Regions from separate parts of the Gottschalkia acidurici 9a genome, predicted to be linked through region 3. Evidence: predicted binding sites of a transcription regulator. Region 3 holds the regulator's gene; each other region holds the start of a gene.
What was found. The regulator HrcA, encoded in region 3, represses chaperone genes, less so after heat shock. The targets are predictions, from matches to a motif close to ATTAGCACTCNATANTATNGAGTGCTAAT.
Positions count from the first base shown of each region.

Region 1: htpG (molecular chaperone HtpG) is a predicted target of HrcA. The motif match lies at 1,712-1,740, and genes of this name have one in related genera.
Region 2: CURI_RS01475 (co-chaperone GroES) is a predicted target of HrcA. The motif match lies at 1,966-1,994, and genes of this name have one in related genera.

Region 1 is NC_018664.1:614,882-626,317, forward strand. It holds gene CURI_RS02815 (DUF5050 domain-containing protein) at 1-1,402, shown strand, start outside; gene htpG (molecular chaperone HtpG) at 1,795-3,669, shown strand; gene CURI_RS02825 (MATE family efflux transporter) at 3,865-5,226, shown strand; gene CURI_RS02830 (HD domain-containing phosphohydrolase) at 5,412-7,202, shown strand; gene CURI_RS02835 (nitrite/sulfite reductase domain-containing protein) at 7,245-7,907, shown strand; gene lon (endopeptidase La) at 8,153-10,489, shown strand; gene yihA (ribosome biogenesis GTP-binding protein YihA/YsxC) at 10,489-11,133, shown strand; gene rd (rubredoxin) at 11,199-11,363, opposite strand.
Region 2 is NC_018664.1:311,367-322,802, forward strand. It holds gene CURI_RS01465 (collagen binding domain-containing protein) at 1-1,083, shown strand, start outside; gene CURI_RS01470 (class D sortase) at 1,142-1,744, shown strand; gene CURI_RS01475 (co-chaperone GroES) at 2,040-2,321, shown strand; gene groL (chaperonin GroEL) at 2,496-4,127, shown strand; gene guaA (glutamine-hydrolyzing GMP synthase) at 4,459-5,448, shown strand; gene purH (bifunctional phosphoribosylaminoimidazolecarboxamide formyltransferase/IMP cyclohydrolase) at 5,626-7,161, shown strand; gene CURI_RS01495 (methyl-accepting chemotaxis protein) at 7,415-9,451, shown strand; gene ftcD (glutamate formimidoyltransferase) at 9,716-10,660, shown strand; gene CURI_RS01505 (formate--tetrahydrofolate ligase) at 10,784-11,436, shown strand, end outside.
Region 3 is NC_018664.1:1,902,125-1,913,560, reverse strand. It holds gene CURI_RS09200 (nucleoside kinase) at 1-1,248, shown strand, start outside; gene rpsT (30S ribosomal protein S20) at 1,341-1,604, opposite strand; gene gpr (GPR endopeptidase) at 1,826-2,800, shown strand; gene spoIIP (stage II sporulation protein P) at 2,886-4,076, shown strand; gene lepB (signal peptidase I) at 4,154-4,678, shown strand; gene CURI_RS09175 (hypothetical protein) at 4,812-5,051, shown strand; gene lepA (translation elongation factor 4) at 5,140-6,954, shown strand; gene hemW (radical SAM family heme chaperone HemW) at 7,082-8,230, shown strand; gene CURI_RS16150 (HTH domain-containing protein) at 8,383-8,631, shown strand; gene hrcA (heat-inducible transcriptional repressor HrcA) at 8,619-9,422, shown strand; gene grpE (nucleotide exchange factor GrpE) at 9,415-9,978, shown strand; gene dnaK (molecular chaperone DnaK) at 10,006-11,436, shown strand, end outside.

The DNA.
Region 1 (11,436 bases), 1.3 Mb from region 3:
ACAGTTTCCTCTTTTAGTGTATAAAGATATCACATACTTTCCTATGACTTGGTTTGATTCTAGACTTTTAGGAATTGAAACAGAGTGGTCACAGACTAATGGTCTTAAAATAGAACAAAAGAAAATTACTTCATCTTTTGAAGACTATAGTACCAAATTAAAAAATGCTAACACACAGTATGCTAAAACTCTAGACTTTAAAATAACATTAAATGGAAAGTTGATAAACAACTCTAATGAAGAATATCCACTTTTAAGCTTTAGAGATGTAACTTATTTTCCACTTACATGGAAATTTGCTCACAATGAATTTAATTGGAAATATGATTGGAGCAACTCAAAGGGACTTAGTATAAATTCTAATAACAAACAGTTAATGACAATAAATTTACCTAAATATGCAGGAGAAAACAGCGTTGCTATGTATGATGGATATTATTATTTTGTGGAAACAGTAGACCATACAAATAACATATATAGGGTACATGGGAGTAACACTACAAAAAAAGAATTAGTATACTCATATGAAATAGACCCTCACTATGGATTTCAAAATCTATTAAAATTTGAAATAAAAAATGGAGAACTTTGGTTCTCATATCACTATGGTGGAGCAGTAATGGGGTCAGATATCTTCTGTAAGATAAATAATGATGGAAAAGCTACAGAAGAATATAGAGGACATATAAACTTTATAGAAGTAATACCAGAAGGTACTTTAGCTTTAAGTCAACCACCAACAGCACAAGGAAGTATGTTGATATATATACCTAAAGGAAAAAACTATGAAGAGGGGAAAAGAATAGGAGATACAGGTTTATTATATAGAAGCAAAATATCACTACAAGGAGATAATGTATATGTATTAGGAGCAAAGTATCCTTTCGAAGGTGAAAAGGTACATAAAATTTACAAAGTTAATATAAATACAAATGAAACTTTACAGATTACAGATTTTGGAGTTGAGAGTTTAAAAGTTATAAATAACAAACTTTATTACGTAAAAAGTATAGATAAACATCTTTACTCATCGAATCTAGATGGAACGAGTGAGAAAAAATTGTCTGATAATAGTTTGCCTGAGTATGATGCATGGTATGAAGAATTGAATGGAAATGTATACTATGCAACTTCGAATGAAGAAAACAAACAAAGTATATATAAAGTAGAAATGGATAAAGAAGATAGTCTTTTACTTAAAGAAAAAGTAGATAGAGTTGAAATATTAAGTGGAAAACTGATAGCTAAACTAGTTAGTGGAGAAGACTATGGAATTAAAATATTTGACGAAAATGGACAGATGGTATTAACGGTTACAGATGAAGTTTCTGACTTCTTTGCACATAAAGATAATATATTGATGATTTTAGCAAAAAACAAATCAGTAAAGCTAATAAAATAGAATAAAAATTAAGATAGTATACCCTAGATTAGTATTAAAAATATAAAGCAAAAACTCCAATGATTAAATTCATTGGAGTTTTTTATTATCACAACATACTACACATATATAATACGTTAAAGATTTTATATTTTAATACTTTTTATAAATTTACTCTTGATAAGTCTTCCTCTATCCTTTTATGATTTAAGGCTAAAGATAATACAGATAACAAATAAATATGTTTAGGAAAAGTAATCTAAGAGTGCACTTATATACTAAGAAACTTTATTGACACGTTTAAAAAAATATGATATATAAAGATTAAGACTTAGCACTCTATATCGCAGAGTGCTAACAGATGAAAATTATAAGTATAACTTTATTACAAAAGTTAAGAGGGGGAGTTTTACTTGGAAACAAAACAATTTAAAGCGGAGTCTAAAAGACTTTTAGATTTAATGATCAATTCAATCTATACTCATAAAGAAATTTTTTTAAGAGAACTTATATCTAATGCTAGTGATGCTGTTGATAAAATTTATTATAAGGCATTAGTAGACGATAGTGTTTCTTTTGAAAAAGATGATTATTATATAAAAATAGTTTCAGATGAGGAAAAAAGAGAATTAAAAGTAATAGATACTGGTATAGGTATGACTAAAGAGGAACTAGAGGATAGCTTAGGAACTATTGCTAGAAGTGGATCATTTGCATTTAAAAAAGAGAATGAATTAAAAGATGGATATGATATAATAGGTCAATTTGGAGTTGGATTCTATTCAGCTTTTATGGTAGCTGAAAAAGTTATAGTTATAAGTAGAGCTTTAGGTAGTAATGAGGCATATAAATGGGAATCTGAAGGGGCAGAAGGATATACTATAGAGCCATGTGAAAAAGATTCAGTTGGTACTGAAATTATATTAAAAATAAAAGATAATACAGAAGATGAAAATTATGATGACTATTTAAATGAATATAGATTAAAAAACATTATAAAGAAATACTCAGACTTTATTAGATATCCAATAAAAATGGATGTAACTATGAGTAAATTAAAAGATGGTAGTGAAAATGAGTACGAAAGCTATAAAGAAGAACAAATTATAAATAGTATGGTTCCTATATGGAGAAAAAATAAAAACGAGCTTACAGATAAAGATTATGAAGATTTTTACTCTGAAAAGCATTATGGATTTGATAAACCTGTAAAACATATTCATATAGATGCAGAAGGAACTATTAACTATAGTGCTATTTTATATATACCAGAAAAAATACCTTTCGATTATTATACAAAAGAATATGAAAAAGGCTTAGAGTTATATTCAAATGGTGTACTTATAATGAATAAATGCTCAGAGTTGTTACCTGACTACTTTAGTTTCGTTAAAGGTATGGTAGACTCTGAAGATTTATCACTTAATATCTCAAGAGAAATGTTGCAACATGATAGACAACTTAAGTTAATAGCTAGAAATATTAAAAATAAAATCAAAAATGAATTAGTATCATTATTAAAAAATGAAAGAGAAAAGTATGAATCATTCTTTAAGTCTTTCGGTAGACAATTAAAGTTTGGAGTATATAATGACTTTGGAATGAATAAAGAAGAGCTACAAGACTTACTGCTATTCTATTCATCTAAAGATAAAAAGCTTGTAACACTAGATGAATATGTTTCAAGAATGCCAGAAGAACAAAAATATATATATTATGCATCTGGAGAATCAATCGAGAGAATTGAGAAACTACCACAAACAGAGTTAGTTTCAGAAGAGGGATATGAGATACTATACTTAGTTGAAGATATAGATGAATTCATAATTAAGACACTAGTGAACTATAAAGAGAAAGAATTTAAATCTGTGTCAAGTAGTGATTTAGGCATCGAAACAGATGAAGATAAAAATGATGATAATAAAGACGATAGTAAAGAACTATTTGAATATATGAAAGATATACTATCTGACAAAGTAAAAGATGTAAGGGTATCTAAGCGATTGAAACATCATCCAGTATGTTTTTCAAATGAAGGCGAGATATCTATAGAAATGGAAAAGGTATTAAAATCAATGTCTAATGACCAAGATGTTAAAGCAGATAAGGTATTAGAAATCAATGTAAATCATGATGTGTATAAATCTTTAAAAGATGCTTATGATAAGGATAAAGAAAAGTTAAAATTATATACAAACTTATTATACAATCAAGCTCTTTTAATAGAAGGACTACCAGTTGAAGATTCTATAGACTTTACAAATAATATTTGCAAGCTAATGATATAAGCTAAAGTTTTAACGGAAATGAATCTCCCTATGAGTATCTAAGGGAGATTTATTTCTTTATTTTTTAATATACTTAGACTTTATAGTATAAATTTAAATATATTAATAAAAATATATTTGTGAAAATACAAGCATGAAATTATGATACAATTATGTATGCAAAAGAATTTTAAATTAGATAGGAGTATATTTTAAATGAGTAATGAAACAACTGATAAATTAGGAACACAAAGTATTGGAAAGCTTCTATTAAGCTTAGCACTACCAGCAATAATAGCACAACTAATAAATATGCTTTACAATATAGTTGATCGTATTTACATAGGGCATATACCAGAAATAGGAGCAATTGCATTAACTGGAGTGGGAGTTGCATTCCCAATTATTATATTAATAACAGCATTTAGTTCACTTATAGGTATGGGAGGCGCTCCTAGAGCTGCAATAAAAATGGGTGAAAAAAAGGATGAAGAAGCTGAACAGATCTTGGGTAACTGCGTTTCACTAATAGTATTATTATCAATTATACTTACAGTTTTCTTTTCAGTTACAGGAAAAAGTCTTTTAATGAAATTTGGAGCAAGTAGTGAAACCATATTATATGCAGATAGTTATTTAAGTATATATGTAATAGGAACTATATTCGTAATGACCACACTAGGACTTAATAGTTTTATAACTAATCAAGGATTTGCTAAAACTAGCATGCTAACAGTAATTATAGGGGCTATTATAAATATAATACTAGATCCTATACTTATATTTGGATTTAATATGGGAGTTAAGGGAGCTGCTATAGCAACTGTAATTTCACAGGCTGCATCGGCCATCTGGGTTATTAAGTTTATGGTGGGAGACAAAACTAAACTTAAAATTCGCAAAAAGAATTTAAAGATTAAAAAAGAAGTAGTAATTCCTATACTTTTACTAGGAATATCACCTTTTATAATGCAGAGTACGGAAAGTATATTGAATATATCCTTAAACTCTTCATTACAAAAATATGGAGGAGATATAGCAGTTGGTGCTATGACTATATTAGCTAGTTTAATGCAACTTATGTTTTTACCTCTAACAGGATTAACACAAGGAGCACAACCTATAATAAGTTATAACTATGGAGCTAAAAAGAATAGTCGTGTAAAAGAAGCGTTTAGATTATTACTTATATCATCAATTGTATTTTCAACAGTATTATGGTTGCTTATGATGTTGCTTCCAAAGGTATTTGTATCATTATTTACTCGTGATCCTGAACTTATTAAGATTACTGTTTGGGCTATAAGAATTTACTTAGGAGCTGCTTTGGTACTAGGGGCACAGATTTCTTGTCAACAGACATTTATAGCACTTGGTCAAGCTAAGATTTCACTTTTCTTAGCACTTTTAAGGAAAGTCATTTTGTTAATTCCACTTATATATATTTTTCCACTATTTTTCTCGAATAAAGTTTTTGCTGTATTTTTTGCAGAGCCCGTCGCAGATGTTATTGCAACAACAGTTACGGTAGCTGCTTTCACACTTAAATTTAAAAGTTTACTAAAAGAAAATGAATAATTTAAGTAAAAGGAAGTGACAAAATGGCTAATCGAAGAAAATTCAAATTATTAATAAGGAAAAAGTTATACATAATCTTCATATTGATCCTGATTACTATTACTACATTGTCATTAATCTTTTTCATAAACAACAATAATAGCAAGAGACAGTTGAATATAATTAATATATTTGGAAGACAGAGTATGCGAGCACAGATAATTGCTAAGGAAGCAAATCAAAAATTTCAAAATCTTCAAGCACTTGAAGGAGAACTATCTATAGAAACAAAAACTGATCTTGAAGCCAAGATAATTGAAACTAACACTTCAATTGAAAAAGCTAAAAGAGACTTTAGTTCTACATTAGATTCATTAAAAAAAGGTGAGATTAACACTAATAAGGGTATTATTAGTGTTAATAATCCTCTTAATGATACAGAAAACATATTAGATCATATAAATAAGGATTGGGAGAAATATAGCGAGGCAGTTTCAGTAATTGTAGAGAGTAGTGAAATTAGTAAAGATACAATAGAAGCACTAGAATATATTAATGAAAATAGTGAGAAGTTAATTTATGAATCTGACTTTTTAGTTCAAAAAATACTAGAGAACAATAATGATAGAATAAATAAAAGTACAAGTATAATGATTATTTTACTTATTGTATTTACGGTATTAATAACTATAACTTTAAGGGAACTAACAAAATATATTATTACACCATTGGACAAGCTGTTTGGAGAAATAGATAAGGTAGGAGTTTTAAAAAAGGATTTTAAAAATAATTATTTTGTGAATAATGAGTTAACTCCTATAGTTTCTGAAATTGATGAAGGATTTAAAAAGCTCAATGGGCTAATTGAGCTTATTGAAAATATAAGTAAAGATATGTCCTTTGATGAAGTATTAAACTATATTTACAATTCATTCTCTCCTTTTATTCCTTATCAACATATTGGTATAGCTTTATTAAATGAAGAAAAACAAGAGCTAGAGGCTTCTTATGGTATTTCAGAACCCAGTATAGGCGATTTACCAAAAAAATTAGTTGGAATAAAAGCTAAATTAAGTGATACAAGCCTGGAGAATATTATAAAAAACAGTATGGCTAGAACTATAAATGATTTAGAAAAGTATGTATATGGAAAAGAAACAGATTATAACAGAGTATTGCTATCAGAAGGTATAAAATCTTCAATTAGCTTACCATTAAGGGTTAATAGAAAAGTTATAGGAGTTATATTTTTCTCTAGTGTAAATAAAAATGTTTATAAAGAAGAACATATTAACTTTTTAGAGACTATTGCAAGCAGTATTGCAATCAGCTTTAATAAAAGTATATTCATAGATGAACTTATTTATAGTAGTACATTAGCACTGGCTAAGATGGCTGAGTCAAGAGATGAAGACACTGGTGAACACTTAGAGGGTATGAAACAATACACTAAATTAATTGCCGAGTGCTTAGTAAAAGACGGATTATATTTAGAACAATTAACTATTTCATATATTAAAGACTTAGAGAAATTTGCACCTATGCACGATATAGGAAAAGTCGGAGTGCCTGATGGAATATTACTTAAAGCAGGAAAATTAACTGATGAAGAATTTAAAGCAATGAGAAATCATGCAATTTATGGAGGCGAAATTTTAAGAGTTGCTGAAGAAAATATAATGAAGCAACATAGAAGTCTTTATAAGTTAGGAATAGAGATAGCAGAAGGTCACCATGAGAAATGGGATGGAACAGGATATCCTCATAATGTATCTGGAGAAGATATTCCGTTAAGTGCTAGAATTGTTGCTATGGCAGATGTATTTGATGCTTTAACAAGTAAGAGAGTTTACAAAGAGGCTTTTTCTTTTGAGAAATCCTTTAATATTATTGTTGAGGGTAAAGGAAAACACTTTGATCCATACATAGTAGAAAGTTTCATTAATCACAAAGATGATATATTTAAGCTATATAAAAGCTTCAATCATCAACAATAAGCTTTAAATTATATTAATATAATAATTCAAAAGGAGCAAACTATGGAAAAACACTATGGTAACTTACAGAGGATAGTAGATGGAAAAAGAAAGTATGGTATAACTCCAAATATATTAGGAGGATTCATATTGCCAGAAGATTTAGAGAGAATAGCAAAAGTGGCTAAAAAATATAATGGAGTATTAAAATTAACATCAGGGCAAAGAATACTTATAACAAACCTAAATGAAGAAGATCTACCTAAGATATGGGATGAACTGGATATGGAACCAGCAGTAGTAACTCAAAACTCAGTAAAAAATATTGAGATATGTCCAGCAGGATTTTGTAAAAGAGTAAAGTATAATACTATTGGTATAGGGGTAAAGCTATTTAATAAGTATCACCAGATGGAAGTACCATGTAGGACTAAAATAGGTGTAGCAGGATGTAGAAATGCGTGTGGTAGTGTATATAGTAAAGATATTGGTGTAGTTGCAGATATTAATGGTTTGTTGATAGTAACAGCAGGAGGATCTGCAGGATTTAATCCACGATTATCAGATATTGTAGAACGAGATTTAACAGAGGAAAAAGCACTGGTTCTAATAGACAATATATTTAATTACTATAAGGAGAATGCAGAGCCAGGTGAAAAATTGGGAGACTTTATAGATCGAATAGGACTTGATAAGTTCAAAAAAGATGTAAGCTTAAATTGTTAAGAAAAAACTTAGGGTAGTATGATATAATTTAATACTAATATATAAAACATCTTCTATTTTTAAATAGGATTTAGGATAGAAGGTGTTTTGTTTATTTACTAAAATGGCATATGATAAAATTTCACCACAAAGTAAATATACTCTATTGACTAAAGACTCTTAATTACATTACTATGTATAATAGTGCTGTATAGGGTTTAAACTATTTAAACTTAAGATAAAGACAGTTTTAAGGGAGTGATATTATGAATTATAAAGTTGAATTCAGAAAAATGCCAGTGATACCACTTAGAGGGCTTTCAATTTTCCCCTATATGGTAATACACTTCGATGTAGGAAGAGACAAATCTATCAACGCCCTAGAAGAGGCAATGATAAATGACTCACTTGTTTTTCTAACTTCACAAAAAGAAGCTACAATAGATGTACCTGAAGTAGGTGATTTCTATGAGACAGGAACTATATGTAAAATAAAACAAATGTTAAAGTTACCAGGCGATACTATTAGAGTATTGGTAGAAGGAATAAATAGAGGGAAAATAAAAGAAATAATTGAAGAAGAGCCTTATTTTGAGGCAGAGATTGAAGAATTCATTTATGATGAGGAAACTGAAAAAGATAGAAAAACAGAAGCACTTATGAGAATTGTTGTAGATTCCTTTGAAGAGTACATAAGCATCGGAAATAAAATATCGGGAGAAATACTTGTTTCGGTGTCAGAAATACAAGAACCGGGAAGACTTGCCGATGTTATAGCATCATATATATTTTTAACTCCAGAAAATAAACAAAGAATACTAGAATCATTCCATCCATATGAAAGATTAGAAACATTGGAAATGATACTAAGTGAAGAAACAGAGATATTAAAGCTTGAAGAAAAGATAAGCGAAAGAGTGAAAAAGCAAGTAAATAAAGTACAAAAAGAGTACTATCTGAGAGAACAACTGAAGGCTATACAAAGTGAGCTAGGTGAAGGCGAAGATATATTAAGTGAAGTTGAAGAATTAAAAGAAAAAATAAATAAGATTAAAATGCCTGAAGAAGTTAAAGAAAAAGCATTAAAAGAGATAAATAGACTTTCTAAGTTACCACCTTCTTCATCAGAAGTAGGTATAATTAGAAATTATTTAGACTGGATAATAGAGTTACCTTGGGATAAGGAAACTAAAGATACAGTAGATATAAAAAAATCAAGAGAAGTACTAGATAAAGATCACTATGGACTTAAAGATGTTAAAGAGAGAATATTAGAATATTTAGCTATAAGAAAACTATCTAATAATATGAAGGCACCAATTATATGTTTAGTAGGACCGCCAGGGGTAGGTAAAACTTCTATAGCAAAGTCTATAGCTACAGCATTAAGTAGAAAATTTGTAAGAATGTCTCTTGGTGGAGTTAGGGATGAAGCTGAGATAAGAGGTCATAGAAGAACTTATGTAGGAGCAATTCCAGGAAGAATAATATCTTCAATGAAAAAAGTAGATTCTAAAAACCCAGTATTCTTACTTGATGAAATAGATAAACTAAGTGGTGACTTTAGAGGAGATCCAGCATCTGCGTTGTTAGAGGTATTAGATCCAGAGCAAAACAATACTTTTACAGATCACTTCTTAGAAGCTCCATTTGATTTATCTAAGGTTATGTTTATAACTACAGCAAATGCTCTAAACACTATACCAGGACCTCTATTAGATAGAATGGAAGTAATAAGGGTATCGGGATATACAGAAGAAGAAAAACTTCAAATAGCTATTAGATATTTACTACCAAAGCAATTAGAGGAACATGGGCTTAAAGAAGAAAATCTTCAAATATCTGAGAATACTATAAAAGATATAATAAGTAAGTATACTAGAGAAGCTGGAGTAAGGGGACTTGAAAGACAAATAGCTAATGTTTGTAGAAAAGCTGCTAAAAGAATAGTAGAGGAAGATATAAACGTAGTTAGAATAAATAGTTCAAACCTTCAAAACTACTTAGGAATATATAGATTTAGTTATGATACAATAAATGAAGAAAATCAAGTAGGTATAGTAACTGGACTTGCATGGACATCTGTTGGAGGAGATACTTTATCTATAGAAGTAACACCAATGAATGGAGTAGGAAAACTACAGCTAACAGGAAAACTTGGAGATGTTATGAAAGAATCTGCAATGGCCGGTATAAGCTATATAAGATCTCGTGCTGAAGAGTTAGGAATAGATGTAGAATTCTATAAAAATAAAGATATCCATATCCATGTTCCTGAAGGTGCTATACCTAAAGATGGACCATCTGCTGGTATAACTATGGCTACAGCAGTAATATCAGCATTATCAAATACACCAGTATATAAAAATGTAGCTATGACTGGAGAAATAACTCTAAGAGGTAGAGTATTACCTGTTGGAGGAATAAAAGAAAAGGTACTAGCCGCACATAGAGCAGGAATAACTAAAATACTACTTCCTTGGGACTGTAAAAAGGATATGGAAGATGTACCTAATAAGACAAAAAAAGAAATAGAGTTTGTGTTTGTTAAAAATATGGACGAAGTGTTAGAACATGCTTTAGTTAAAGAGGATGATAAATAATGAAGATAAAAAAAGCAGAACTACTGATAACTGCTGGTAGACTGGATCAATATCCACCTGAAGGACCATTAGAGATAGCGTTTGCTGGAAGATCTAATGTAGGAAAATCATCACTTATAAATACCTTAGTGAATAGAAAAGGATTAGCAAGGACTAGTGGACAGCCTGGAAAAACTCAAACAGTTAACTTCTATTCTATGAATGATGAAGAATTTAGATTAGTTGACTTACCGGGTTATGGATATGCTAAGGTTTCTAAGTCAGCAAGACAAAAATGGGCAGAAATGATAGAAATTTATTTTAAAAATAGAAAGAGCTTAATAGAGGTAATATTACTCTTAGACATAAGACATGAGCCAGGAGAACATGACAAGATGATGTATGACTGGATCAAGGCTTGCGGGTTTAATGGAATAATAGTAGCAACAAAATCAGATAAGATATCGAGAGGTAACTGGCAAAAACATATATCTATAATAGCTAAAAAACTAGGTGTAGAAGATAGAGACTTTATAATACCATTCTCATCGTTGAAAAAGCAAAATACTGAGGGAGTTCTAGATACTATACAGACAATTTTAGATATAAATAGTGACTATGATCCGTTAGCTGAGATAGAGAAAATAACAGAAGAAACTGAATAGAATAGAAATCTAAGGAATGGGATATAAAAAAAGACTGCTCATAATTTAAAGAGCAGCTTTTTTTACTAGTCTTGATATAATTCAAAATCGTCTTTACTTACTCCACATATAGGACATACCCAGTCATCTGGAATATCAGCAAAAGCAGTTCCAGGAGCTATACCTCCATCTGGGTCTCCATCAGCAGGGTCATATATGTAACCACATGGTATACAAACGTATTTATCCATATTAAAATTCTCCTCTCATAAAAATATATTTTCTATACTAATAATATCCCAAATAAATGATTGTAAACATTTA
Region 2 (11,436 bases), 1.5 Mb from region 3:
TCGAAATTAATTGAACTAAAAATACAGAACGAAAAAAGACCAGAGACACCACAGAATCCAGAAAGTGAATTTGGTAAATTAAAAATAATTAAAGTAGACAGTGAAGACATAGACATAAAACTACAAGGAGCACAATTTGAGGTTAGAAACTCTAGTGGTAAACTTATAAAAACAGTGGTTACAGATATGAATGGAATGGCCATTATAGAAAACTTACCATTTGGAGAATATCTAATAAAGGAAACAAAGGCACCAAATCTATATAAGATGGATGATACAGAGTACACTGTAACTATAGATAGAAGTAATGTTACTGATGCACTTGAAATTGAATTGAAAAACTTTAAGAAATCACAAGACAGCGTTGGAAGACTAAAGATAACTAAGGTAGACAGTAAAGACCTTGCAACGTTTTTATTCGGAGCAGTATTCGAGATTAGAGATTCTGATGGATATTTAATACAAACATTGATTACAGATAATGATGGAGTAGCCATATCAGAAGAGTTGTCATTTGGAAATTATACAGTAGTAGAGACAAAAGCACCTATTGGATATAAGCTAAATACCACTAAACATAATGTAACTATAAACGGCACTAATATTGATAAGATAGCTTTATTAGAAGTAAAAAATATAAAGTTAACTTCACCACCAATAGATCCAGTAGATCCGACAGATTCAGAAAACAAAGAGAGACCGAGAGAAAAACGAAGATCAAAAGAAAAAGATAAACCAACAAATCCACAGGAAGAAAAAATACCAGAGGAAACGACAGATCCAGAACATCCATTATACCCGATAGATTCAGAAAATCCGAATAATCAACTAGAGACTGATGACCAAGATGAATCTGTAGATATAGAGAATATAGAAGAATCAATAAAGCCGAGTGAAATAGAGAAACAAATAAAATTAGAAGAAACAAAGGGGCTGCTTAATGCTAACGCTCAGATTCAAGATGAGACAAAAGCCAAAGAAGTACTACCTAAAACAGGTGAAATGAAAAAAACAGTATTTTATATATTAGGAACATTATTAATATTATCAGGAATATTAATAAGAAAGAGAACATATAATTAAATTTTAAAAGGCAGATTGTATAATCTGTCTTTTTTAATAAAAACAAGGAGAGTTGAATGTGAAGAGGAGGTTAATCTCAACAATTTTTATAATAGTTGGACTATCCATTATAGCATATCCTAAATCTATGGAGATACGAAATGACTATAAGCAGCAAAGACTTAAAAGTGAGTGGAGTAAAAGTTTAAGTCTAATAGATAGTGGAGATATAGAAGAGGTGCAGGAACAAGGTAGTAAGAAAGAAGATAATAAGGAATATAGTAATAGAAACATGGATGGAATACTGAGGATAAGAAAGATCAACTTAGAGTTACCAATACTTAAAGGAGCAACACCGAAAAACCTTAACAGCACAGTGGCAAGTGTAAATGACACAACTAAGGTAGGTGAAGTCGGAAATTATTCTATAGCTGGACATAGAAGTCATACCTATGGACGAAACTTTAACAGACTAGATGAACTTAAAAAAGGAGATAGCATAGAAGTAGAGACTGAAAGAGAAAAATATATATTTATTGTATCAGAAAAGCTTTATGTTGAACCGGAAGAGGTAAGTGTATTAGAAGGAAATAATAAAGATAAAGAAATAACATTAATTACATGTCATCCTATGATTAATCCAACACATAGACTAATAGTAAAGGGTAAGATAGTTGATTGAGAATTTTTATATTGGTATAATGCTTTAAATAAGAGTATATAATATAAAAATATGACTATTAATTGCATGGAAGATGATGTATATGGATAATAAATTAAGAAAAACAATATAAAATTAATATAAATTAAATTAATCATATATAAATACATATAAAAGTTTGATATAATTAAAAATGAAGCTTGATTAGATAAAATTTATTAAGTAACATAGTACTCATAAGGATTAGCACTCTCTAATAATGAGTGCTAATAACGAAGTGAAAATAATATTAATATAAATATAAGGAGGGTCTTAAATGAGCATAAAACCATTAGGAGACAGAGTAGTTATTAAGAAAGTTGAAGTTGAGGAAAAAACTAAAAGTGGTATAATCCTTACTGGATCAGCAAAAGAAGAGCCACAGGTAGCAGAAATAGTTGCTATTGGAGCAGGAGTACTTAATGATGAAAAGTTAAAAAATGAAGTTAAAGTTGGGGATAAAGTAATATTCTCGAAATATGCTGGATCAGAAGTTGAAGTGGATGGGGAAGAATATACTATACTAAAAATAGCAGATGTACTAGCTGTATTAGGATAAGCAAATAAATTCAATAGTAATTTAGTTTATAAATTACTTGTTATTTGTGTACTTAAAAATATTTATAAGAAAGATTTAAAGATTAAATTACCAAGATAATTTTTGTATATTGTGTTTTGAAATGAAGTTATTTGGAATGAAAATTTTATAAATATAAATAGGAGTGTGAATTTAATGGCTAAAGATATAAAATTCGGAGAAGACGCACGTCGTTCAATGGAAAGAGGAATAAATAAATTAGCAGATACAGTTAAAGTTACATTAGGACCAAAAGGAAGAAATGTAGTATTAGATAAAAAGTTTGGATCACCACTTATAACTAATGATGGTGTAACTATAGCACGTGAAATAGAATTAGAAGATCCATTTGAAAATATGGGTGCTCAATTAGTAAAAGAAGTATCTACTAAAACTAATGATGTAGCAGGTGATGGAACTACTACAGCTACACTTTTAGCTCAAGCTATAATTAGAGAAGGTCTTAAAAACGTAGCTGCTGGAGCTAATCCAATGATACTTAGAAAAGGAATAATAAAAGCAGTAGAGACAGTTGTAGAAGAAATTAAAACATTCTCAAAAGTTGTTGAAAGTAAAGAAGCTATAGCTCAAGTTGCATCTATATCAGCGGCAGATGAAAATATAGGTAGCCTAATAGCCGAAGCTATGGAAAAGGTAGGAAAAGACGGAGTTATAACTGTAGAAGAATCAAGATCAATGGGAACTACACTAGAGGTAGTTGAAGGAATGCAATTTGACAGAGGATATCTTTCACCATATATGGTAACTGACACTGAAAAAATGGTTTCAGAGTTAGACAACCCATATATATTAGTTACTGATAAAAAAGTTTCAAACATTCAAGAGTTATTACCAGTATTAGAGCAAATAGTACAACAAGGAAAATCATTACTAATAATAGCAGATGATATAGAAGGAGAAGCTTTAGCTACATTAGTAGTAAATAAATTAAGAGGAACTTTCAACTGTGTTGCTGTTAAAGCACCAGGATTCGGAGATAGAAGAAAAGAAATGTTAAGAGACATAGCTATTCTTACAGGTGGAGAAGTTATATCAGAAGAACTAGGATATGACTTAAAAGAAGCCACACTAGATATGTTAGGAACTGCTCAAACTGTAAAAGTTGATAAAGACAATACAACTATAGTAAGTGGTGGAGGAGCAGAACAAGATATAAAAGACAGAATAAACCAAATAAAAGCTCAATTAGAAGACACTACTTCAGAATTTGATAGTGAAAAATTACAAGAAAGACTTGCTAAGCTTTCAGGTGGAGTTGCAGTAATTCAAGTTGGAGCTGCTACAGAAACTGAACTTAAAGAAACAAAGTTAAGAATAGAAGATGCATTAGCTGCTACAAGAGCTGCAGTTGAAGAAGGTATAGTACCTGGAGGTGGAACTGCTCTATTAAATACTTCATCGGCAATAGAAAAATTATTAGAGTCAAGTGAAGGCGATGAAAAAACAGGTATATCTATAATTCTAAAAGCAATAGAAGAGCCAGTAAAACAAATAGCTATAAATGCAGGACTTGAAGGTTCAGTTATAGTTGAAAAAGTTAAAACAAGTGATGTAGGAATAGGATTTGATGCATTAAATGAAAAATATGTAGATATGATAGGAGCAGGAATAGTTGATCCAACTAAAGTTACAAGATCAGCATTACAAAACGCTGCATCAGTATCTTCAATGGTATTAACTACAGAAAGTGCTATAACAGATCTTCCTGAAGAAGACAATGCAATGCCAATGGGTGGAGGAATGCCTGGCGGAATGCCGATGATGTAAAACAAACTTTAAAAAAGTACGTTGAGCAAAACATTCTTAGAAAATTAAACTATAGATTTGTAAACGGGATGAGAATGTAACTAGTGTCCGTTTACAAATCTATTTTTTTATATACATAATAAGACTTTGTTTCTTTGTTGTTTTGTTGTATAATGATTGTTTACATCGAACTTATTATATGAACAAGAAAAAAATGATATTTTTTTGAAAAAAAATACTTTTAAAATTTATTCATATAAACTATAATAATTATTGGACATAATAAGTTTGAGGATGGGTAAAACTTAAGTGTAGCGGAATAAATACTTTTTACTTTAAGAGGAGGTAAAATATGGAAACAAATCAAGACATACGTAGTAAAGTAGAAGCAAATTGGGACGCAGAAGTATTTGCTAAAGAAACTATAGAAGAAATTAAAAAGCAAATTGGAGACAGAAAAGCTATATGTGCACTATCAGGTGGAGTAGATTCATCAGTAGCGGCAGTCTTAGTTCATAAAGCAATAGGCTCTAATTTAACTTGTATATTCGTAGATCATGGTCTTATGAGAAAAGACGAGGGAGACCAAGTTGAAGAGATATTCAAAAAAACTTTTGATATGAACCTTATAAGAGTAAATGCTCAAGATAGATTTTTAGGAAAACTAAAAGGCGTAACTGATCCAGAGCAAAAGAGAAAAATAATAGGTGAAGAGTTTATAAGAGTATTTGAAGAGGAAAAAGAAAAAATAGGAAAAACGGACTTTTTAGTTCAAGGAACAATATATCCAGACATCGTAGAAAGTAAAACGGATGAAGGTCAAGTTATAAAAAGTCACCACAACGTAGGTGGGCTTCCTGAAGATGTGGATTTTGAACTAGTAGAGCCAGTTAAAGCGCTATACAAATACGAAGTAAGAGAAGTTGGAAGAATATTAGGAATACCAGATAAACTAGTAGACAGACAACCATTCCCAGGGCCAGGACTAGGAGTAAGAGTAATAGGTGAAATAACTAAAGAAAAGTTAGATACATTAAGAGAAGCAGACTGGATATTCAGAACAGAATTAGAAGATGCAGGACTTAACAAAGAGATATGGCAATACTTTGCAGCAATACTAGACATCAGAAGTGTTGGTATGACAGAAGGTGAAAGAACATATAACCACACTATAGCACTTAGAGCGATACACACAGAAGATGCTATGACAGCAGATTGGGCAAGAATACCATATGATATACTTGAAAAAGTTTCAAGAAGAATAGTAACTGAAGTAAAAGGAATAAGTAGAGTAGTTTATGATATAACAACAAAACCACCTGCAACTATTGAGTGGGAATAAAATTAAAGCAAATATGAGAATAAAGAATGGTGGCTATAACTTATTATAAGGTTATAGCCACCATTTTTTATTTAATGTTTATATTAATGAAGCATAGAGTAGAACAAGTATAGTATTATATATGTTATAATAAGTTAATGAGATAAAGGATTAAAGTATGAAAGGACGTTGCTAGAAATGAAAAGAGCTTTAATAAGTGTTTATGATAAAACTGGTATAGTAGAGTTTACTAAAAGATTAGTTTCATTGGGATGGGAGATTTTATCTACAGGCGGAACATCAAAAATATTAAAAGAAGAAGGAATAGAAGTAGTAGATGTTTCAGATATTACAGAGTTTCCAGAGTGCTTTGATGGAAGAGTAAAGACACTTCATCCTAAAATACATGGAGGGTTACTTGCATTAAGGGATAATGAAGATCATGTATCCATGATGAAGAAGTTAGATATAGATTCAATAGACATGGTTGTAAATAATCTTTATCCGTTTAAAGAAACAATTTTAAAAGAAGGAGTAAGTCATGAAGAAATAATAGAAAACATAGATATAGGTGGTCCATCTATGCTTAGAGCTGCTGCAAAAAATTATAAGTTTGTAACAGTTCTAGTAGATCCTAAAGACTATCAAATGGTTTTAGATGAACTTGCTGACAATAAAGACACAAAAGAAGAAACTAGACTATATCTTGCTAGTAAAGTTTTCAGTCAAACTAGTCACTATGACGCTTTAATCTCTAGTTACTTTAATAAGATTGCTAATATAGACTTTCCAGAAGTAATTTCTCTTACATATGAGAAAAAACAAGATTTGAGATATGGAGAAAATCCACAACAAAAAGCAGCTTATTATACTGAAATCAAAGATGTTGAAGGAACTATTGCTAATGCTAGACAATTGCATGGAAAAGAGCTTTCTTATAATAATATAGGAGATAGCAATGGTGCTATAGAAATCTTAAAGGAATTTGAAGAACCTACAGTAGTAGCTGTGAAACATGGAAATCCTTGTGGAATAGGAAGTGCAATAAATATAGAAGATGCATTTATAAAGGCATATGAATGTGATAAAGTATCTATATTTGGGGGAGTAATAGCATTAAATAGAGAAGTTAATGAGAGAACTGCACAACTTATAAATGATATATTTATAGAAATAGTTATAGCCCCTTCGTACAATGAGAAGTCACTAGAAATACTTAAATCAAAGAAAAATATTAGAATTTTAGAACTTTCAAACATAGATAAAAAAGACTATGAAAGCTTTAGTATGACAAAAACTTTGGGAGGACTTTTATTACAACAAAGAAATACAAAATTATTTAATGATGAAGAAATTAGAGTAGTAACAGATAGAAAGCCTACAGAAAAAGAAATTGAAGATTTATATTTTGCATGGAAAGCAGTAAAAGGAGTAAAATCGAATGCTATAGTTGTTGCTAAAGATAAAGGAACTACAGGAGTTGGACCTGGTCAAGTAAGTAGAATATGGTCACTGCAAAATGCAATAAGACAGGGTGGGAAGCGAATAAAAGGAAGTGTATTAGCATCGGATGCGTTTTTCCCATTTTCAGACTGTGTAGAAGAAGCTCACTTAGCAGGTATAACTGCCATTATACATCCTGGGGGATCCATAAATGATGAGGAATCTATAAAGCTAGCGAACAAGTACAGGATTGCAATGATACTTACAGGAATTAGACATTTTAAACACTAGAAGTAAAATAAAAGTCAAGTAAGAAAATTCTACTGACTTTTATTTTACTTCTAATTTTAAAAAATTAAAAATATGATTAAACACTAACAGTTCTGGATATATATCATATACATAATAAAAAAGGAAAACTAAAAAATATAGTTATTCTAAATGGTGTTGAAATGTGCATAGACACATAATTCAATGTTAAAAAATTCACAATACCAAATATAATTTAGAAATAATAAATATTCAAAAGACAGGAGGAATTGTTTTGTTTAAAAGCATAAAGAGTAAATTAATATCATCACTTCTAGTCAGTATATCAGTATGTGTATTAGCTATGTCTATTATAATGAGCCAAGTAGTGGAAAAGACTATGCGGGATGAATTTGTGTTTAGCAACAAAAATGAAATATTGAAAGTAGAGAACTTAGTGAATACCTATTTTAATGAAATGTTTAATAATATTAGTATGCTAGCCGAGAATGAAATAGTAAAGCAAGCTGATGATACTATAGTTAGTTACATAGATAAGACAGATCCAAGTGGAGAAATAAAGATGACACCTAGAGAAAATGGTGGAATAGAAACAGAAATGTATAAGGTATATGAAAATTTTGCTAAGACACATCCTGGTATATCGGATGTATACTTTGCTACAACAGATGGTAGGTATGTTCAATATGCGGAAGGTTCAGTAAAAAACAATTATAATCCTACTGAAAGACCGTGGTTTAAGAAAGCAATGACAGAACCGGGAAAACCTTTGCAGACAGAAGCATATTATTGGGCAGGAGCAAACGCAGCAAACGTGAGCGTAGTGTCAACTGTAACCAACAATGCAGGTGAAACTATAGGTGTTCAGGCTATGGATATAGCTCTAAGTGGACTGACAGACATGATATCTGACATAAAAGTAGGAAAAGAAGGCTATATCATCCTTATTGAAGATACAGGCACAATATTATCACATCCTAAAAAAAGTGACTTGAACTTTAAAAACATATCAGAAACAAATTTAAAAGAACTAAAAACCAAAGATGAAGAAATAATAGAAATTAAAGATGATAAAGAAGACTACATAATGAGTACACACATATCTAAAGTAAATGGATGGAAATACATATCAGTAATACCTAAGAGTGAACTATTACAAAAAACTAATGCTATAAACTATTCTATAATTTCTCTGGGAGTAGCTATATTATTAATATCATTAATAGTTTCTATTATAATATCTAAAGGAATATCTAAACCAATTCAGAGAATAAGAGATTTAATGAAAGAGGTTGAAGAAGGTAACTTTAATGTCAGGTCTGAAATAAAAGGAAAGGATGAAGTAGCTCAATTATCTGAAAGCTTTAATAATATGACAGAAAATATAAAAACACTAATACAAAGCTCAAAAGTTATCTCAGACGACATAATAGATTCGGCAAATGTACTTTCTCAGATGTCAGATCAGGTCTCTATATCAGCAGAAGAGATAACACAGGCAATATCTGATTTAGCAACAGAAACTTATGAACAATCAACACAAACAGAAGGTATAGTTGAAGCTATAGAGCAAATCACTCAAGAAGTAGAATCAGTATCAGTTATTATATCAGAGAAAACAAATAATGCTGAAAGTTTAACTTCTCAAGGTATAGAAACAGTAAACATTTTAGATAAAACTATGAAGGAAACAGTAGATTCATCTGAGCAAGTATCTAGCGCTGTATCAATACTCAACGAAAAATCTACTCATATAGAAGATATAGTAAATATGATAAAACATATATCGGATGAGACAGGTCTACTTGCATTAAATGCATCTATAGAAGCAGCAAGAGCAGGTGATGCAGGTAGAGGATTTGGCGTAGTTGCAACTGAAATAGGGAAGTTAGCAGAAGAGTCTAAAAAATCTACTGATGAAATTGAAAAAATAATTGGAGAGATTCAGAAAGAAATAGAGAAGTCAGTAGTAGCTATGGAAAAATCTAATGATTTAATTGCAGAGAACAGTAAGATAGTTGTAAATACCAAAAATGTATTTGAAAATATAGTTAACAATATAGATGATATAAAGGAAGAGGCTGAAGTACTAAACAACGCTATGAAGAAAATGGCTAGAGAAAAAGATCATACAGCGGAAGCTATTTATAAAATAACTTCATCTTCACAGCAGACAGCTGCCACTTCAGAAGAAATTACAGCATCGTCTGAAGAGCAAACCTCATCTATTCATACTATAACATCGTCAATTCAAACACTAAGACAACTTTCTAATAGTTTAGAAAGTTCTATATCAAAGTTCAGTGTTTAAGAGGGCACTTATTTGGAAGAACTATAAGGTATTTATTTGATTTTGAGGATACATATAGTTCTTTCAATACCAAGGTATGCTAAGGCTTGTTAACAATTGGTCAAGGGGGTTTTTATTTTATAAAAAAACGCTATTATAATGTTTTGCATATATATAATTTTATGATATAATGACATTGTGAAGTAGCCTGAAAAAAATATAGACTTGGGCTTCTTACATAGGTTTATATTTTTTTATATATAACAATAAAGAGGAGGAGTTATAATGTCACAAGAAAAACAATATATTTTAGCTGTGCCTAACTTTAGTGACGGTAGAAGAGAAGATGTAATCGAAGCTGTTACTGGTGAACTTAAAGGAATTGAAGGAGTTAAACTAGTAAGTGTTGAGCCAGAGCATGATTTCAACAGAACAGTTGTTACTGTAATAGGAGAGCCAGCACCATTAAAAGAAGCATTAATAAAAATGGCTTCTAAATCTATTGAATTAATCGACATGAGAGAGCAAAGTGGTACTCACCCAAGAATTGGTGCTCAAGATACTATACCTCTATTCCCATTAATGAATGCTACAGTTGAAGAGTGTGTGAAACTAGCTGATGAAATCGGTAAAGAATTACACGAAAAAACTGGAGTACCTATATTCTATGCTGCGGACAATGCTACTACAGAAGATAGAAAAGCATTAGCATTCATAAGAAAAGGACAATATGAAGGATTAAGAGATTTATTAAAAGAAATCAAAGATGATGCTTCAAGAAAAGACGAATATGAGTCAAGAAAACCAGACTTAAGTACAGATGGTTTATTATCAGATAAATCAGGAGCTACTATATGTTCAGCTGAAGCAGAAGGATTAACTGCTTACAACGTATTCTTAAACACTGAAGATGTTGATATAGCTAAGAAAATAGCTAAAGCTGTTAGAGGACCAAGTGGTGGATTCTCAACTACAAGAGCAGTTGGAATCAAATTCCCTGAATACCAAGGAGTTGTTGTTTCTGTAAACATGTTTGACTGTGAAAATACTCCAGTATACAGAGTATTCGAATTAGTTAAACAAGAAGCGGCTAGATACGGAATAGCTGTAACTGGTTCAGAATTAGTTGGACCAATCAAATTAGCATATGTTGTAAATTCTTTAGAGTACTACCTAGGACTACAAGGATTTAGAATAGATCAAATATTAGAAACTCACTTATATGACTAATTTATTTTAAGGAATAATAATATTTATACAATTATGAATAATATTCTGTCTGTTGTCTAATAATTAGATGATAGACAGAATAAAAACAACTATAATTCTGAACCGGGGAGGCAAAGAACAAATATGAAAACAGATATTCAAATAGCTCAAGAAGCTCAAATGAAACATATTAAAGATGTTGCTGAATTAATAGATATACATGAGGATGATTTAGAGTTATATGGTAAATATAAAGCTAAAGTATCTTTAGACGTTTTAGATCAATTAAAAGATAAGCCAGACGGAAAATTAGTATTAGTTACAGCTATAAACCCAACTCCAGCAGGAGAAGGAAAAACTACTACTAACATCGGATTATCAATGGGACTTAACAAATTAGGTAAGAAAACTAGTACAGCACTTAGAGAGCCATCATTAGGACCAAGCTTTGGTGTTAAAGGTGGAGCTGCTGGTGGTGGATATGCTCAAGTTGTTCCAATGGCAGACATAAACCTTCACTTTACAGGAGACTTCCATGCTATAACTTCAGCACACAGCTTATTAGCTGCATTAGTGGACAACCACTTACATCATGGAAACGCTCTTAGAATCGATACTAACAGAATAGTATGGAAAAGAGTAGTAGACATGAACGACCGTGCACTAAGAAAAATAGTTGTTGGTTTAGGTGGAAAAGCTCAAGGTATAACTAGAGAAGACGGATTTGACATAACTGTTGCATCTGAGATAATGGCTATACTTTGTTTAGCTAATGATAGAGAAGACCTAAAAGAAAG
Region 3 (11,436 bases):
AGGGTTAAGGTAAGGAAAGAAGAAGCAGAAGCTATATTTAAATCTTATGGTGCAAATGACAAGTTAAGCTTATTAAAAAATGCACTAGACTATGAATATGTAAATTTATATAAATGTAGAGGAATGTATGACTATTTTTATGGGCCTATGGTTCCAAGTACAGGGTATTTGGAGCTTTTCGATGTTATGTTCATGAAACCAGGATTTATTATTATGCTTCCAGAAAAAAAAGAAATTGATAAGTTACCACCTTTTAGACATTTACCTAAGTTAAGATCTGTATATAAGGAAACTAAAAAATGGGCTAAAATATTAGAAGTATCAAACTTAGGAACTATTAATGAAAAAATTGAAACAGGAAAAATAAAAGATGTGATTTTAGTTGCAGAAGCATTACATGAAAAAAAGATAAGCCAAATAGCAGACTCTATATATGAACATAGAGATAAACTGAAGGTGGTATTGATAGCAGGACCAAGCTCATCTGGAAAAACCACATTCTCAAATAGATTATCTATACAGCTTAAGGTTCTAGGATTAGAGCCACATAATATAGAAGCTGACAATTACTTTGTAGATAGAGCTCACACTCCATTAAAACAAAATGGTGAGCCAGACTTTGAATCTATTAAAGCAGTAGATGTAGAACTCTTGAATGAACACCTTACTGAACTTTTAAAAGGAAATGAAATAGAGAACCCTAAGTATAACTTCATAACTGGACAAAGAGAAGCATCGGGTGAGAAGTATAAAATGACAGATAAGTCAATATTAATTGTAGAGGGAATACATGCCCTAAATGAAGAATTAACACCGACAATTCCAAAAGAGAGTAAATATAAAATCTATGTAAGTGCATTAACTCAATTAAATTTAGATAATCATAACAGCATGTATGTGTCAGACGTAAGAACACTAAGAAGAATGATAAGAGACAATAGAAGTAGAGGAAATGATGCAGAAACTACACTGATCGGTTGGCCTTCAGTAAGAGAAGGAGAGGAAAAAAATATATTTCCATATCAAGAAGAAGCAGATATTATGTTTAACTCAACAATTATATATGAAATGAGTGTTCTGAAAAAATATGCAGAACCACTACTTAAAGAAATAAAATCAGACAGTCCTGCATTTACAGAAGCTACTAGAATACTAAAACTTCTAAGATTCTTTCAAGATTTAGATGAAAAATACATTCCACAAAACTCAATCATAAGGGAGTTTATAGGTGGAAGCTGTTTCGAATAGATATGAAAGGCTCATAAATATTATTGATAATATTTATGAGCCTTTTTAGAATAAAAAAAGAGCATCCTTTATAAAGGATGCAGCTACATATATTAAACTGCTTTGTTTAATTTTTTTGCTAGACTACTAACTTTTCTTGAAGCAGCATTTTTGTGAAGAGTGTTTTTAGCAGCAGCTTGAGAAAGTTTTTTCTCAACAACTCTAAGTAATGATTTAGCTTCTTCAAAGTTTCCGTCCTCTAAAGCTTTGTTAAACTTAGTTATATAAGTTTTGATTTCTGTCTTTCTTGATTTATTTAAAGCAGTCTTAATTCTTGTAACGCTTATTCTTTTTTTAGCTGATTTAATATTTGCCAACTGGTTCACCCCCTTCGAATGCAATTAACAAAAGTAATTTTATCATGAAGAAATATAAAATGCAAGAAAAAAGAAGATTATTAGCCTTTAAAAATCAAAGATAGAGGTTTAAAAGAAAGAAATTTTACTGAATTTTAAAATTATTCTGAATTTAGAGAATAAAAAATGAGTAATAGCAAAAATTATATAAATACGATTAAAAAATAAATAGGGGTGAAAAAATGTTTCAGGTTAGAACAGATTTAGCAATAGAAGCAAGGGAACTTTATAGAGAAGGCTCGAATAGAGAGATCTCAGGAGTAGAAGTAGAAAAAGAGGAACAAGAGGACTATTCAGTAACTAGGGTAAAGATTTTAAATGAAATGGGAGCACAAAAAATGGGCAAACCTATAGGGAGTTATATAACTATAGAAGCACCGGCTCTTAAAAATGCTGATCAAGATTTAAAGGATGAAATGAGCAAAGTTTTAGCTAAAGAATTAAAAGCAGTAATAAATCCAGATAAATATACTAAATCACTAGTAGTAGGGTTAGGTAATAGAAATGTAACACCAGATGCACTAGGACCTAAAGCTATAGAAAAAATATATGTAACTAGACATTTCTTTAAAGCTTACAATAAGACAGAAGACGAAACATTAGCTGATGTTTCTGCTATAGCTCCAGGGGTTATGGGCATAACAGGAATAGAAACTAGTGAAACTATAAAAGGGATAGTAGAAAAAACTCAGCCAGACATAATAGTCGCAGTAGATGCTCTAGCTTCAAGAAAAATGGAAAGAGTAAATACTACTATTCAGATAACAGACACAGGAATAAGTCCAGGTTCTGGCGTAGGTACTGGAAGAAAAGCTTTAAATAAGGAGTTTTTAGGAGTACCAGTTATAGCAATAGGAGTACCTACAGTAGTAGATGCGGCTACAATAGTTAGTGATACCATAGACTTAATAATAGGAAACATGAAAAATGAAACTGATGTTGGAAGTGAGTTTTATAAAATGTTAGAGGACTTAAGTTCTCAAGAAAGGCATCAACTTATAGAAGAAGTACTAACTCCATCAATGCTTAATCTAGTAGTAACTCCAAAGGAGATAGATGATGTAATAAATGACTTGTCTCACATAGTAGCAAATGGTATAAATATATCACTTCATCATGGAATAGATTTAAAAGATGTTAATAGATATTTAAACTAAAAGAAAAGTATAATCATAAAGTCAATAATACGAGAATATAATTCACTATACTAATATACTTTAGAAAAAGTTAGGAGTGTTAGCTATGGTGAGATACATTAAGAATAAAAAAGGAAGCTTTTATATAATAGTAGCTATATTATGTATTGCTAACTTAATACTTGGATTTGAAGTGATAAAAAAATTTTCACAAAGAAAAGCTACAGTTCCTGTATTTAATGAAAATGTTGAAAAAAAGGAATCAGGACAAAGACCTAGAGATATAAATGAAGTTAATATAAAGGGAGAAAACTTCTTTTTAGATGTACTAGCTAGTAGTAACTCATATATGGGTACGACATTAAAAGAGAATTATAAAGAGAAAAATTTAAAAAGTAGTGTTGGAAATATAATTAGTAAACCCTTAGAATTCTTTAGCCCTAAAACGTATTTTAAAATGCAATTGCCAGCTATATTCACATTAGTAAATAGTGAACATGTAAATGTAGCTTCAAACATGTATAACGGGAATCCCGAAGAGAGTTTACACTATGAGGATATAATATTTACTGAAGATCCTTCAGAAAATTATAATGGGAAACAAGTAGAGACTACTAAGGATCTAATTAGCAGTGAAAAGCCAAATGCAATTAAGATTGATGATAAAAATCCGTATGTATTAATATACCATACACATGCAACTGAATCATACGCACCAATTAGTAAAAATAATTATCATACAGAGGAAAGACAATACAATGTAATAAGTATAGGAGAAATAATAGGAAGTGAGTTACAAAAAAAAGGTCATAAAGTAAAGCACGTAGACAAACCTCATGATCTTCCTGATTATAATAAGTCGTATGTAAACTCTTTAGCAACAATAAAAGACGAGTTGAATAAAAATAAGAGCTTGAAATTCGTACTAGATATCCATAGAGATGGGTATGACGAAAAAAGTCCATCTATAAATCAGTTAAAAAAGGCAGCACGTATTGATGTGAATGGAAAAAGTGCAGCGACTTTTTCTTTTGTTGTTGGTCCAGACAATCCGAATAAAGATGAACTATTAAAATTTACAAGATATTTAAGAGATAAAGCCAATGAAAAGTATCCAGGTATATGTAAGGGTGTACTAGTAAAGCCAGTAGGAAAATACAATCAGTATTTAAGCGACTACTCTGCACTTGTAGAAGTTGGAAGTAACTTAAATACAATAGATGAAGCTAAAGAAACGGGTAAGATATTAGCAGAAGTATTAGATGAAGTTATAAATGATTTAAAGGAAGATAAATAACTTCCTTTTTTTTATAGGAAAAAATGATATAATGCTCATTATAATCTTTTATTCTTTATAGAAAGTGAGGATAATGTATGAACTTAAGAAAAGAACTGATGGAATGGATAAAGTGTATAGTGGTATCAGTGATAATAGCTTTAGTTATAAGAACTTTTATATTTAATAGTACTAAAGTTATAGGAAGTTCTATGTACCCAACTTTACATGAAAACGATAGATTGTTTTCTATGAAAATAGTTTATCTTTTAGGAGAACCAAAAAGAGAAGATATAGTAGTTATTCAAGCACCAGATGATCCATCTAAAGACTATATAAAAAGAGTAATAGGAGTAGCAGGGGATAAGGTAGAAATAAAAGATGGTAATGTTTATGTTAACGGAGAAAAGAAAGAAGAAAAATATATAGCTGAGGGATCATTTACTGAAGTCTATAATGAGAATTCGTGGGAAGTACCAGAAGGATATATATTTGTTTTAGGAGATAATAGGGAGCCGGGAGCGAGTAAAGACAGTAGAAGTTTTGGTATAGTTGAAACGGATTCTGTAAAAGGAAAAGCCTCTTATAGATATTTTCCTTTTGATCGATTTGGCTCATTATAAAGTGATAATTACCTGCATATAACATATAAATAAAGCTCATAATAATTGTGGTGATTATTATGGGAACTAGGATGGAGAAATATAAAAATAAAAGAAATATAAGAATAGAAAAAAACTTAGAACTATATCTGTAATGTTATTAATAGCAGCACTAATCCTAGAATTAAGTATATTAGACAACGTACTGAGAGACATGACTGATACTCAAGATAAGAGTATGTATAGCTTTAATATTCAAGGAGATATGTACAGTATTCAACTGCTTGGAAAACAGTACTATGTAGAGAAATCAAGTGTTGAAAACATACTGTATAATATCAAAAATACTTATTATTCTATAGTGGACTATAAAGATAAAATACTAAACAAATAAAAGACCAGAATATTCTGGTCTTTTAACGATTTTTTACTTATGTTATAATTGTTTAGGATTAGTTACTTCCATTTTTCAAGGAGGATGAATGATGACGAAAGAAATGCAAGAAAGAATTAGGAATTTCTCTATAATAGCTCATATAGATCATGGAAAGTCTACACTAGCAGATAGACTTATTGAATCAACAGGCTTATTAACTAAAAGAGAAATGCAAGCGCAATTATTAGATAATATGGATTTGGAAAGAGAAAGAGGAATAACAATAAAGTTACAAACAACTAGATTAACATACAAAGCAAAAGACGGTAAAGAATATTACTTAAATTTAATAGATACTCCTGGACATGTAGACTTTAACTATGAAGTATCAAGAAGTTTAGCTGCATGCGAAGGGGCATTACTAGTAGTAGATGCCGCTCAAGGTATAGAGGCTCAGACGTTGGCTAATGTTTACTTAGCAATAGACCAGGACTTAGAAATAGTTCCAGTTATAAATAAAATAGACTTACCAAGTGCTAGACCAGACGAAATAAAGCAAGAGATAGAAGATGTAATAGGATTAGATGCTTCAGAAGCACCTCTTATTTCAGCTAAAGAAGGATTAAATATAGAAGATGTTTTAGAAAGCATAGTAGAAAAAGTACCAGCTCCAAGTGGAGACAGTGAAGCACCATTAAAAGCTCTTATATTTGACTCATATTATGATAGCTATAGAGGTGTTATAACTATGATAAGAGTGGTTGAGGGAAATATAAAGCCTGGTATGGAAGTTAAAATGATGGCAACAGGCAAAAAGTTTGAAATCACGGAAGTAGGAGTATTCTTACCAAAACAAACTCAAGTAAAAGGGTTAAGTGCAGGAGAGGTTGGATACATTTCAGCTAGTATTAAAAATGTAAAAGATGCGACTGTTGGGGATACAATAACAAGTGCTGCAAATCCGGCAGAAGAGCCATTGTCAGGCTATAAAAAGGTAACTCCAATGGTTTACTGTGGAATATACCCAGCAGAAGGCGAAGATTATAACAATATAAGAGATTCATTAGAAAAACTACAAGTTAATGATGCATCGTTGGTATTTGATGCAGAGAACTCAGTAGCTTTAGGATTTGGGTTTAGATGTGGATTCTTAGGTTTACTTCATATGGAAATTATACAGGAGAGACTAGAAAGAGAGTTTGACTTAAATATTATAACTACAGCACCAAGTGTTATATACAAGGTTATAAAAAATGATGGAGAAATAATGATATTACAAAATCCTACTAATTTACCTCCTCTTACAGAAATAGACTATATGGAAGAACCTATAGTAGATGTGAATGTAATGGCTCCAAAAGATTATGTAGGTCCTATTATGGATTTATGTCAGAATAGAAGGGGCACATTTAAAAACATGGAATATATAGATCAAACAAGAGTTAATATGCACTATGAACTACCTTTAAATGAAGTAATATATGATTTTTTTGATGCATTAAAATCAAAGACAAAAGGATATGCATCACTAGACTATGAGTTAAAAGGATATAGACAGTCTAAATTAGTTAAAATGGACATACTTATAAATGGAGAGTTAGTAGATGCATTCTCTATTATAGTTCATGAAGAAAAGGCATATGAAAGAGGAAAAATGATAGTTGAAAAACTTAGAGAAGTAATACCTAGACATCAGTTCGCTGTTCCTATACAAGCTGCAATAGGATCTAAAATAATAGCTAGAGAGACTGTTAGAGCTCTTAGAAAAGACGTACTTGCAAAATGTTACGGTGGAGATATCAGTAGAAAGAAAAAATTATTAGAGAAACAAAAAGAAGGTAAAAAGAGAATGAGACAAGTTGGTAATGTTGAAGTACCACAGGAGGCGTTCTTAACAGTACTTAAATACGATGAGAACTAGGGTTTTGTTATCTTTGTTGTAGAATTATATAAATGTAGATTATAAGATAAAATTTTTTCTATGAAAGTCGCTGTCGAGAAGTAACATTGATAGCGACTTTTAACTTAGTTTACTAAAAGGAGAAAATATGAAGAGAGAATTAGGGATATATATACACATACCTTTTTGTTATAGTAAGTGCTACTATTGTGATTTCAATTCACATATAGATCAATATAGTTACATTGAAAAATATATAGAGTATTTAAAAAAAGAAATAGATTTATACGAAAACTCTATAAAAGAATATAAATTAAAAACAATATTCTTTGGAGGAGGAACACCTTCTTTAATAGACCAAAAATATATATGTGAAATAATAGAATATATCTATAAAAAAATGAACACACAGTATTTAGAAGAGATAACTATAGAAGCAAACCCTAAAACTTTAAATGAAGCAAAGTTAAGTGCTTACAGAGATGCAGGCGTAAATAGAATAAGTTTAGGGCTTCAAACTTTAAATGATAACTTACTTAAAAATATAGGTAGGATTCATAGTGTACAAGATTTTTATGATACGTATAATCTAATAAGAAAAAATGGATTTAAAAATATTAATGTAGATATAATGTTTAATTTACCGAATCAAAGCGTTACAGATGTTTTAGATACTTTAGAGAAAGTGGTAGAACTAGATATAGAACATATATCATTATATAGCCTAAAGGTTGAGGAAGGAACCCCATTCTACAATATGTATGAAAGCGGAGAAATAACTTTACCTGATGAAGACATAGAAAGAGAAATGTATCATAGATCTATACGTTTTTTAGAGGATAGAGGTTATAAACAATATGAAATATCAAACTTTTCAAAAAAGGACTATGAATGTAAGCATAATTTAATTTACTGGAAGCTTAAACCATATATAGGCCTAGGACTATCTGCACATTCTAATATAGGTTCATATAGATATGGAAATGTAGAGTCGTTTAGTGATTACTTTAGCCTTATAGATGAAAAAAAGTTACCTATAATTAAGGATGAAAAAGAGTTTATTGATATAGATATGGAAATTGCTGAATATATTATTTTAGGGCTTAGACTTACTAAAGGAATAGATAAACAAGAATTTAAGCTAAAATATAATAAAGGTATAGAGGAAGTATTTAAAGAAAATCTGGATAAATTCATAAATCAAGGCCTTATATGCCAGGACGATAAAGTAATAAGGTTAACTAAAAGAGGACTAGATTTATGCAACTTAGTTTTTATGGAATTATTACCAGATTAAGATTATTGATTTTCAAAAAAATATATTGACAAATTACAATAACAGTGATATGTTAAAAACATAAGTATTAGCACTCCATAAACAAGAGTGCTAATAAGATGAAAAATTATTAAAGTAGAATTTAATTCTAACTTATAGGATGTGATAGTAGTATGACGCTTGACGATAGAAAATTACAGGTCTTACACGCTATTATACAGAGTTATATAACTAGTGCCGAGCCAATTGGCTCTAGAACTATATCTAAAAAATTTGACCTAGGGGTAAGTTCTGCCACTATAAGAAATGAAATGTCAGACTTAGAGGAATTAGGTTATTTAGTTCAACCTCATACTTCAGCGGGGAGAATACCATCAGATAAAGGGTATAGGCTATATGTTATAAAATCATGCCGATGTTAGAAATACAACCATTACTTTCTAAAACAGAAAAAGATGATTTAGTGGAAGAAAAAAGACAAATAGACCATGTAATAAAAAAAGTTTCAAAGTTACTTTCTAAAATTACAAATTACACTGCAGTAGCAATATCTCCACAAATAAGTAGAAGTTCAATTAAGCGTATTCAAATAGTACCTATAGATGAGTCAAGAATAATGATAGTGCTAGTAACCACTTCTGGGATCGTTAAAAACAAGATGCTAGAGTTGGATGAAGAGATACCTTATGATAAATTAAATAAGATAACTAATTTTTTAAACAATGAGCTTAAGGGGTATACAATAGATGAAATTGGTAAAGACTTTGAAAAGAAGTTAGTGAAAGAAATATACGACATAAGTTCACCAATTATAAGCATAATGCCGATAGTAATTAATTCCTTGCAAAATACTGAAGAACCTAGTGTGTATTTAGATGGAGTAACAAATATATTTAACTTTCCAGAGTATCATGATTTATCTAAGGCTAAACAATTTATATCCTTTGTAGAAAATAAAGATATAGTATTAGAAATGCTACTAAATAGAAAATCAAGCGATATAGGTATTACTATAGGTTCTGAAAATGACTATGAAGAAATAAAAAGTTGTAGCGTCATAACTACCACATATAGTGTAAATGGTAAAACAATAGGGAAAATAGGTGTTATAGGACCTACAAGAATGGATTATGAGAAGGTAATAAACGCAGTTAAATCAATATCATTAGACTTAAATGATTTAATTGATAAATACTTTTTAAGAGGTGAATAAATTGCAAAATGAAGATCTAGAAAACAAAGACGAGGTTAAGGAAGAAGCTAACGATAATATAGAAGCTACAGTAGAGGAAGCAAAAGAAGATATAAATAACTCTAAAGATAACGTAGAAGATGAATCAAGTAAGAAAGAAATAGAAGAGTTAAACAATAGATTACTAAGATTACAAGCTGACTTCAACAACTATAAAAAGAGAGTTGAGAAAGAAAAAGAAGCTATAGTATCTTATGCTGTTGAAGGGCTTGTAACAGAATTATTAAATGCATTAGATAATTTTGATAGAGCACTAGAAGTAGAGTATGAAGAAAATTCAAAAGCTTTTTATGAAGGTGTAGAAATGGTTCATAAGCAGCTTTTAGAAATACTAAGTAACAATGGATTAGAAGAAATTGAATCATTAAATCAAAAGTTTGATCATAACTACCACTATGCAGTATCACAACAAGAAAGTAATGAGCATGATGAGGATACTGTAATTCAGATATTAAGTAAAGGATACAAACTTAAAGATAAAGTTATTAGACCAAGTATGGTAATAGTATCTAAATAAAGACATTTGATGAAGGAGGAATATTAAATGAGTAAAATTATTGGAATTGACTTAGGAACTACAAACTCTTGTGTTGCAGTTATGGAGGGTGGAGAGCCTGTAATTATAGCAAACAGTGAAGGAAATAGAACTACACCGTCTGTAGTTGCATTTACAAAAGATGGTGAAAGATTAGTAGGAGAAACAGCAAAAAGACAAGCAGTAACAAACCCAGACAGAACAATAGCTTCTATAAAAAGATACATGGGTTCAGACCATAAAACAAATATAGATGGAAAAGATTATACACCTCAAGAGATATCAGCAATGACACTACAAAAACTTAAAGCTGATGCAGAGGCTTACTTAGGAGAGACTATAACAGAAGCAGTTATTACAGTACCAGCATATTTCTCAGACAGTCAAAGACAAGCAACTAAAGATGCTGGAAGAATAGCAGGACTTGATGTAAAAAGAATAATAAATGAACCAACAGCGGCAGCATTAGCTTATGGATTAGATAAAGATGAAGATCACAATCATAAAATAATGGTGTTTGACTTAGGAGGAGGTACATTTGACGTATCTATCCTAGAACTTGGAGATGGAGTATTTGAAGTTATAGCTACAAATGGAGATAACAATCTTGGTGGAGACGACTTTGACCAAGCTGTTGTAGATTACTTAGCAGAAGAGTTTAAGAAAGAAAATGGAGTAGACTTAAGAAATGACAATATGTCACTTCAAAGATTAAAAGAAGCAGCAGAAAAAGCTAAAAAAGAACTTTCAAGTGTAGCTAGTACAAATGTAAACTTACCATTCATTACAGCTACTCAGGAAGGACCAAAACATTTAAACATAGATATATCAAGAGCTAAATTCGATGAATTAACTAGTGACTTAGTTGAAAGAACTTTAACACCAGTTAGAAAAGCACTAAGTGACTCAGGATTAAGTCCATCGGATATAGATAAAGTGATATTAGTAGGAGGTTCAACTAGAATACCTGCAGTTCAAAATGAAGTTAAAAAGTTAACTGGTAAAGACCCACACAGAGGAGTTAATCCAGATGAGGTAGTTGCATTAGGTGCTGCTATTCAAGCTGGAGTTTTAAGTGGAGAAGTTAAAGATGTATTACTATTAGACGTTACTCCATTATCTTTAGGTATAGAAACACTAGGGGGAGTATCTACTAAACTAATAGAAAGAAATACTACAATACCAACTAAAAAAAGCCAAGTATTCTCAACAGCGGCGGATAATCAAACAGCAGTTGATATACACGTACTACAAGGTGAGCGTGAAATGGCAAGTGGAAATGTTACTCTAGGAAGATTCCAATTAACAGGAATACCATCGGCACCAAGAGGAGTTCCACAAATAGAAGTTACATTCGATATAGATGCTAATGGTATAGTAAATGTTTCTGCTAAAGATTTAGGAACTGGAAAAGAGCAAAAAATAACTATCACAGCTTCA